One region of the Chryseobacterium hilariae genome, then DNA from elsewhere that is predicted to be linked to it. Evidence: riboswitches for the same ligand, from Rfam matches in the RefSeq annotation. Region 1 holds a riboswitch; the other holds the start of a gene.

What was found. Region 1 has a riboswitch for S-adenosylmethionine ahead of ACMGDK_RS08100 (SusC/RagA family TonB-linked outer membrane protein). Riboswitches for the same ligand answer to the same signal wherever they lie in the genome.
Region 2: another riboswitch for S-adenosylmethionine. It lies ahead of ACMGDK_RS13285 (TonB-dependent receptor plug domain-containing protein); the one in region 1 lies ahead of ACMGDK_RS08100 (SusC/RagA family TonB-linked outer membrane protein).

What each region holds. Positions count from the first base shown of each region.
Region 1 is NZ_JBLFFJ010000002.1:276,673-280,890, forward strand. It holds gene ACMGDK_RS08100 (SusC/RagA family TonB-linked outer membrane protein) at 1-2,379, opposite strand, end outside; SAM riboswitch class I at 2,463-2,559, opposite strand; gene ACMGDK_RS08105 (type II 3-dehydroquinate dehydratase) at 2,796-3,212, shown strand; gene pckA (phosphoenolpyruvate carboxykinase (ATP)) at 3,367-4,218, opposite strand, start outside.
Region 2 is NZ_JBLFFJ010000004.1:166,476-170,693, forward strand. It holds gene ACMGDK_RS13285 (TonB-dependent receptor plug domain-containing protein) at 1-2,132, opposite strand, end outside; SAM riboswitch class I at 2,230-2,338, opposite strand; gene ACMGDK_RS13290 (alpha-amylase family glycosyl hydrolase) at 2,441-4,218, opposite strand, start outside.

The DNA of each region.
Region 1 (4,218 bases):
CGCATCCTGGTAGATATATCTCCACAAAGGCTTTCCATTGGAAGGATCAACGCCCATCCATTCAGGAATAAAGAAATCATAGATCGAACCGCCCACTTCCAGACGCTTTGTTCCGGTAATTACAGACCCTTTAGGAAGCTTTGTAATCTTATTGCTCAAAGTACTCAGGTTCACATCCACATTCCACTGGAAATTATCATTTTTGATTGGCGTTGTGAACAATGAAAACTCAAAACCTGTATTCTGTATTGTTCCGACATTAAACGGGAAATCACTGATCCCAAGGGATGGCGCAACCGGCATATTAAACAGAAGATCCTGGCTTTTTCGTTTAAAATATTCTACGTTACCTTTCACCCTGTTATTAAGAATGGCAAACTCAAGGCCTACATTTAAATTAAGATTGGTTTCCCATTTTACATCATTGGTCTGTACTTTTTCAAGTACAGTTCCCGGCTCGCCAAGATTATTATAAAATTTATATAATTCCTGATAAGCATAGTATAGTGAAGATCCATTAGGCCTCCTTAATTTATCATTTCCCTGACCACCATAACTTGCACGTAATGTTAGCTGATTAAAGACATTTAAATTTTTAATGAAATCTTCATTTGAAACTTTCCATGAACCTCCAACTGACCAGAATTTTCCCCATCGGTTATCTGCAAAGAACCTTGAAGAGCCGTCCGCCCTTCCAGATACTGATAAAAAGTAAGTATTGTTGAAATCATACTCCGCTCTTCCCAGGAAACTCAATAAAGAAAATTTATCCCTGTTTCCACTGAAGCTTCCCAACAAAGCAGCTGCATCAGGCTCGTAATAGTAAGGAAGAGAAAACTGGCTTCTGGAACCGGATATCGTCTGATAATCATATTTATAAAATTCCTGCCCTCCCAACACATTAAGGTGATGTTTCCCGAACTTCTTATCAAAAGTCAGAATATTACTTGTGGTATAGGAAAGCGTTCTGCTGTTTGATCTCGTTACAGAGCCTCCGATCTCACTCCCCTCTCCAACAAGTGGATTTGAATAATAATGACCGTTATAATTCACGAGATCAACTGAAAAGCTGGTTTTAAATTTCAGTTCCGGAAGGAAAGTAAAATCTAAAAATCCTTTTCCCGAGAAATTGTCTTCTTTATTTTCATTTTTATCTAAAGGAAGCGTTGCCGCTGCATTTTGATTCTGTAATGCACTTGTGGGCCTGTATTTCCCGAAATCATAAATTCTATTTCCTCCCGCATCCAGCACATAGCTTCCATCTGCATTTCTTTCATAATACGGATAGAAAGACGGAATAACTCTTGCTGCATTGATGATATTGTCGGTTCTGGAATCTGAAGACGGCGGGGCATTCTGGATACTGTTTGTATAACTTAAATTAACTCCTGCATTCAGCCATTTCTTTACTTCTGAATTAATTTTTAGCCTGGTTGCAAATTTTTGAAAGCCGGACTCTATAGCAATCCCTTTGTCATCAAGATATCCTAATGAAAAGAAATAATTACTTTTTTCGCTGCCTCCGCTGATATCAAAATCAACCTGACTTCTGGAAGCTGTTCTTTGAAGAATATCCCGCCAATCATCATTCCATAATGCTTTTGCTCCAGGGAGAAGCTTTCCGTCTGCTCCCACAGGATTTGGAAATCCGGTTCCGTAAGGATTTATCCCCAGAGCATTCACAAGATTATTACTTGCCATTTGCCCGGCCTGCTGGGAAGATATCTGTCCGGATTTGTATCCGTTTCTCAACGCTTCCCAATACAGCTGGAAATATTCATCTGTACTTACCTGCTTATAATCTTTTACCGCTCTGCTGGAAAATCCCTGACTGATATTAAAATTGATTCTTGATTCTCCCTTCTTACCGGATTTCGTTGTAATGATGATAATCCCGTTAGCTCCTCTTGAACCGTATAATGAACTTGCCGTAGCATCTTTCAGAACACTGATGGATTCTATATCATTCGGGCTGATGGAGTTGATATTTCCGTCAAAAGGAATCCCATCTACCACATAAAGAGGATCACTGGAAGCACTGATAGAACCTACTCCCCTTATTCTTACAGAAGCCGTTGAACCGGGTTGTCCGGAAGCACTTACAGCCTGAACACCGGGAACCTGGCCTTCCAGAGCTTTTGTAATATTGGTAACCGGTCTGTTATTGATCTTATCGCTGGAGATTGTGGCCACTGAACCTGTATAGCTTGTTCTTTTTGCTTTACCATAAGCAATGACAACCACTTCATCTATTTCCTTTTCGTTAATCGTATCTTTTTTCGGCTTTACTTCTTGTGCATTGACACTGAAGATTCCTAAGAAAAATACGGCAACCGGAGGAATCCAAATTTTAGAGTTAATTAAATTTTTACTAATCATAATCAATTTTATTTATCACATATTAAAAATTTGCCCTTTGCAGAAAAGACAGCAAAGGGCATCGATAAATACGATTAACCAAATGCTTATTTTTCCTTTAAAGGCTGAATGTAACACCTTGCTCGGGGCAGGTTGTTAAGATTTCACAGGGTCAGTTCCCTCCATCTTTCTTTATAAGCCGATCGAAATATGTTTACAAATCTAAAAACAATTAGTCTACAAAACAAGTAGACTTTAAAATTTATTATGAAATATTTTCAAAAATTAACTTAAAAACTTAATCAATGCTCGCTGTAGCAAACAGTTACAGAATTACGAAATAGCCAAACATGATAAATATCATTATAGATAATGCAATTTACCTAAAACTGAAAAAAAAGGTTCGAAAATAGAACTAAACTATTTAAATTTATAGAATGAAAGTTTTAATTGTAAATGGTCCCAATCTGAATCTTTTGGGCACAAGAGAACCTGAGATCTACGGAAGCATATCCATGGAGGAGTATTTGGAAAAATTAAAAACTGAATTTCCATCTCATGAATTAAGCTATTATCAGTCCAACATTGAAGGAGAGATTATCAACAGGTTACAGGAAGATGACTTTGATGCTTTGGTAATTAATCCCGGAGCCTATACTCATTATTCGTATGCCATCTCGGATTGTCTGAAAAATATCAGAAAACCGAAAATAGAGGTCCATATCAGTAATATTTACAAAAGAGAGGAATTCCGTCAGAAGTCTGTAACAGCAGCCAATACAGATGCAGTATTATCAGGCTTTGGAATGGATGGGTACAAGTTGGGGATTTTAAGCTTGAAAACAGTAAGCTAATAAGGACCTGGTACTTTAAAATGCTTCGATTCCACTAAGCATTTCTAAGACTAAATGTTTCGTTTTATGACTGGCAATAATATCGTTCTCAGAAAATTGAGATAATTTTAATATATAAATAAAAAGCCTCATCGATGATGAGGCTTTTATTGTATTAGATAGTCTGCTGCTGAAGCTGAGGTCCGGAAGCAATTAATTTCCTTCCTTCTTCAGTATCGCAGTACTGCTCAAAGTTTTTAATATATCTTGCAGCAAGATCTCTTGCTTTTTCTTCCCATTCTGAAGCATTGCTATATGTTTCTCTTGGATCCAAGATTCCTTCAGAAACATTCGGAAGCTCTGTAGGAATTTCAAGGTTTATGATTGGAACTCTGGTTTTAGGAGCATTTTCAATAGAACCGTCAATGATTGCATCAATGATCGCTCTTGTATCTTTCAGAGAGATTCTTTTTCCTGTTCCGTTCCATCCAGTATTTACTAAATAGGCTTTCGCTCCATGCTCCTTCATTTTACCAATCAATGTTTTAGAATACATTGTCGGGTGAAGAGTAAGAAACGCTTCTCCAAATGCAGGAGAGAAAGATGGTTCCGGTTCAGTAATTCCTCTTTCTGTACCAGCTAATTTGGAAGTATACCCGCAAAGGAAGTGGTATTGTGCCTGGTTTTCATCTAAAATAGAAACAGGAGGCAATACTCCGAATGCATCTGCAGAAAGGTAAACAATCTTCTTAGCATGTCCTGCTTTAGAAGGAAGAACAATCTTATTGATATGGTAAATTGGGTAAGATACTCTTGTATTTTCAGTGATAGAACCGTCGGTATAATCAGCGATTCCGTTGTTTACCACTACATTTTCAAGAAGCGCATCTCTTTTGATCGCTCTGAAAATATCCGGTTCTTTTTCTGCTGAAAGGTCAATTACTTTAGCATAGCATCCTCCTTCATAGTTGAATACACCATTGTTATCCCAACCGTGCTCGTCGTCACCGATCAGGAATCTCTTAGG
Region 2 (4,218 bases), on a different contig from region 1:
ATTGCATAATTCAATCCTAAGGAAGCTTTTGTCTTAGGAGAAAGGGTTTCAATGATATTGATCTGGTCCGGCCCGAAGAATTCATCCTGGGAAGGCACTAAGTTTTCAGGAAAATGGAAATCTGTGATCTTGGTTTCTGTATAATTTCCTGCCAGATTAATATTTAAATTTCCTCCGCCCAGTTTCCAATCATAAGTGATAACAACATCTACTCCTTTTGTTTCTGTGTCTACTGCATTAGCGAAAAATCTTCCGCTTTCTACGTCATACTGGGCCAGTCTCGGATCTTCGATATTGCTGGTGATCACAATTCTGTCTTTTACCCTGATCCAATACCCATCAACTGTTATAAACAGTCTGTTAGCCGGCTTCAGGGTAAATCCGGCACTGGCATTGACTGAAGTTTCCTGCTTTAGTTTATCAAATCCAAGCGCTCTGGCTGCATCACTGTCATTCCTGAAAATTCCTTTGGTGACAATTCCTGTTCCTGAAGTGGAGATATCGGCATAGGAATTATTAAAATACTGCTGCTGAAGCGATGGAGCCCTGAAGCCAGTTCCTACTGATGCCCGTATTGCATAATCTTTTATAAATTCATATCTCATGGCTAGTTTTCCATTCAGCGTATTTCCAAAATCTGAATAATTTTCAAATCTTCCTGCCAGATCTATGTTCAATTTTTTAGCGATATCATAAGAAACATCAGCATATATGGCTGTTGAATGCCTGGATTTCTTTAAAGCATTGTCCGGAGAAAAACCGATAAATGATTGTGAGCCGCCATTCCCTTCCACTGTAGATCCGGGAACCGCAGGGTTTCCATTGATATCATATCGGGTGTAGGAAGTTTCATCTCCAGCTTTGATCTCGTACTGTTCAAAGCGGAACTCTCCTCCAAATGCAATATTAAACTGATCCAATTTTTTAGAAACATCAAGATTCACTGTATTCTGAAGAAAATTGTGCGCTCCTGCGTAAAAGCTCGTTGGAGATTTCGCCCCTAAAGATGCATTATTGGTATTGTCTACGTTATAATTGAAAGTGTTGCTTCCGAAGGTATTGCTTACATCAAACAACCAGTTGTTAACATTATATTTCGCTCCTACAGCATAAGAAAAGTCGTAAACCTGTGAGTTCAAAGAGGCCTGAAACCCATTCGGGTAGATAGAGGAAACCACATTATCTTTTTCACCGGGCAGTCTTCTGAAACCGAAGCCTTTTCCTTCTTTAATGCTGAAACCTCCGAAAGAATACAGCTTAAAGCTTTCACTTAAAGGATATTCGGAATTAAAAAACAGTTGCGCCTGCCTGATCTGTGCATCTCCGATCTGAAAATTAAAATCATCCCTGGTGAGACCTCTTTCTCTAATAATTTGATCATCTGCAGCTCTGGCCGCGATAGGATCATTAGCAAATTCATAGGCAAAATTATCTCCGAAAATGTCCAGGTCATGATTTTGGGTTCTTGTGGTCTTTCCTCTGTGGCTCAGTTGCAATGAAAGGTTTATATAACTTTCCTTTTTCCCAAGAGAAGATCCGTAATTGATTCCGGCCTGATAGGTTTCACCGTCATTTCTCCCGCTGATTCCATAGGATGCTGAAGCTGTCGCTCCGATATCTTTTTTAAGAATAATATTGACTACTCCTGCAATGGCATCAGAACCATATTGTGCGGCGGCACCGTCTCTCAGAACCTCTATTCTGTCGATAGCAATTACCGGAATTGTACTGAGATCTGTTCCTACAGATCCATTTCCAACGGTATTCTGATAGTTGACCAATGAAGTGGTGTGCCTTCTTTTCCCGTTGATGAGCACTAAAACCTGATCCGGCCCCATGCCTCTTAAGGTTACGGGATCAATATGTTCTGTCCCGTCGGATGCCGACTGTCTTACAGAATTAAATGACGGAATCACATAATTCAGCAGATCCTGGACTGTCGTTTGAGGAGCAGATTTCTGCAGCTTTTCTATATTGATAATGTCTACAGGAACCGGTGTTTCCAGTTTTGTTCTTTTAGCATTTCTGTTTCCTACGATAATTACATCTTCGATCTGACTTTCTTTTCCCTGCTCTTGTGCGTTCACCAAAACAGCTCCCAGGAGTATAACCGACAGGCTTAATTTTTTCATCTTTGTCCTCGTAAATTAATGATTCAATAGCTCTACGGACCTCATCCGCAGACATAAAAGATTTCAAGAAATGGAATTGCTGTCAGAATATTGACTTTTCTCATCTTCCCCAAACTGGGTTGGAATTAGCACCTTTACACTTTTTAGAGTCGTGCAGGTTGCTAAGGTTTCATAGGGCCAAATCCCTCCACCTTTCTTGATAAATCTACTGCAAAAGTAGACTAATATTTTTAATTGGCAAAAATTAGATTTATATATTCTGTAGTGTTTTATAAAAAGGAGGGACGATGTTTATCGTCCCTCTTTTGTTATTTAATAATCATCTTTTGAATGGCAGTGCCTGTTTCAGACCGCAGGTGAACCAAATAGGTGCCCGGCGGATAATTGGCCTTCAATTCATACGTTCCGTTTTCGGTATTCAATTTAATGGAATCCATTTTTTTACTGCTCATGTCAAAAATAATGATCTCTCCGTTTTTAGCTTTGTGATATACTAATTTTGCCACACCGTTTTTCACAGGATTATCTGCAATCTGAAGTGAGAGTTTATTCGCTGCATTCACATCAGATGTTGATAATGCACCTGCATAATTACCGAAAATTCTGAACTCTCCAGGCTGCAAGGTAATAGGAGCTGTTGTAGAAGCAATATTATAAACAGAGTTATCCATCAGGTTTTGCCACTGTCCCGTGTAAGGGAAGTAAGGAACAACATTTTGAGCTGCAGTGGTATAGTTTGCCAAAACTACCACATTCTTCATTCCGGCTATTGCATTGTCATACACATAAATTCTGGTGATCAAACCTTCAGGATCGTTGGTAAGGTTGTTGGATTCTACAGTATATGTTTTTGATTTGAAAACCGGATAGGTATTTCTGATATTGATAATTTTAGCCCAGGTATCATACACCGCTTTTCTGTTGGCATTGGTATCATATCCTAAAGTAAAGGCAACAGGTTTTTCATCTGTACGGCATCCGCTGCTGATTGTACCGTCTGCACATCGATTGATGCTGAATTCATAGCCCAGTTCACCAAACTGCCAGATCATTTTCGGGCCGGGAATAGTGAAGAATGTAGCTCCAAACGTTTTCATTCTTTCTAATGCTGTATTTAAGTTTTTCACATTATAACTTCCATTTACGGCTCCATAAGCAAGGTTTTTAAACATTAACCTTTCTTCATCATGGCTTTCCCCATAACCTACAGCATGCATATTGGTAAAGCCGTGAAGGCTGTAATTCATTCTGTCATAGTTACTGTTTTCTTTGTAACCCATAGTATTTTGGTTGTAAGGCTCAGTCTGCTTATTCCAAAGCATCACCCCTTTTCCTTCGGCAATTCTGTAGTTTGCCCACTGCTGTTCTTCAGCATCTGTTCCCAAATGTTCGAATATCATATAGGAATTCGGATCTATAGCCCACTGTTTATTAGCATAATTTTTCATAATATCCACTCTGTCCTGTTGGTAAGCATTGGTACAGGCTTCATCATTTTCAGAGCAGTTTTGGGTAAATCCCTTCGTTAGATCCCAACGGAATCCATCAATTTTATATTCAGTCAGCCATTGCTGAAGACTTCTTTCAACATAATACTGCGTTGAAGGACTTGAGTGATTAAAATCATTAAACACATTATAAGAATGCTTCGGAACTTGATTGAAATAGGGATTATTGGCTGCTATATCTCCGAAACCGTCTCCATCCGGATCAATATTCCACAATCTCGCTAAAGGTGATCGTCCTGTTGCATGATTAAATGCAATATCTAAAATAACGGCAATTCCATTCTGGTGGCACAGGTCAACAAATTCTTTGAATTTTTCAGGGGTTCCGTAAGCTTTGTCCAATGCATAATGGAAAGAAGTATTGTATCCCCATGAAAGATTCCCCTCAAATTCCATAATAGGAAGAAGCTCTATAGCATTGATATTTAAGTTCTTTAAATAAGTTATTTTGTTGATTAACGACTGCCAGTTTTTTTCCTGCGTGAAATCTCTCAGCAGTAATTCATACACCATAAGATTTTCCTTAGCAGGTCTTTGAAAGTTGGTCACCTGCCAGTTGTAAGGAGCCTGACCGGTTT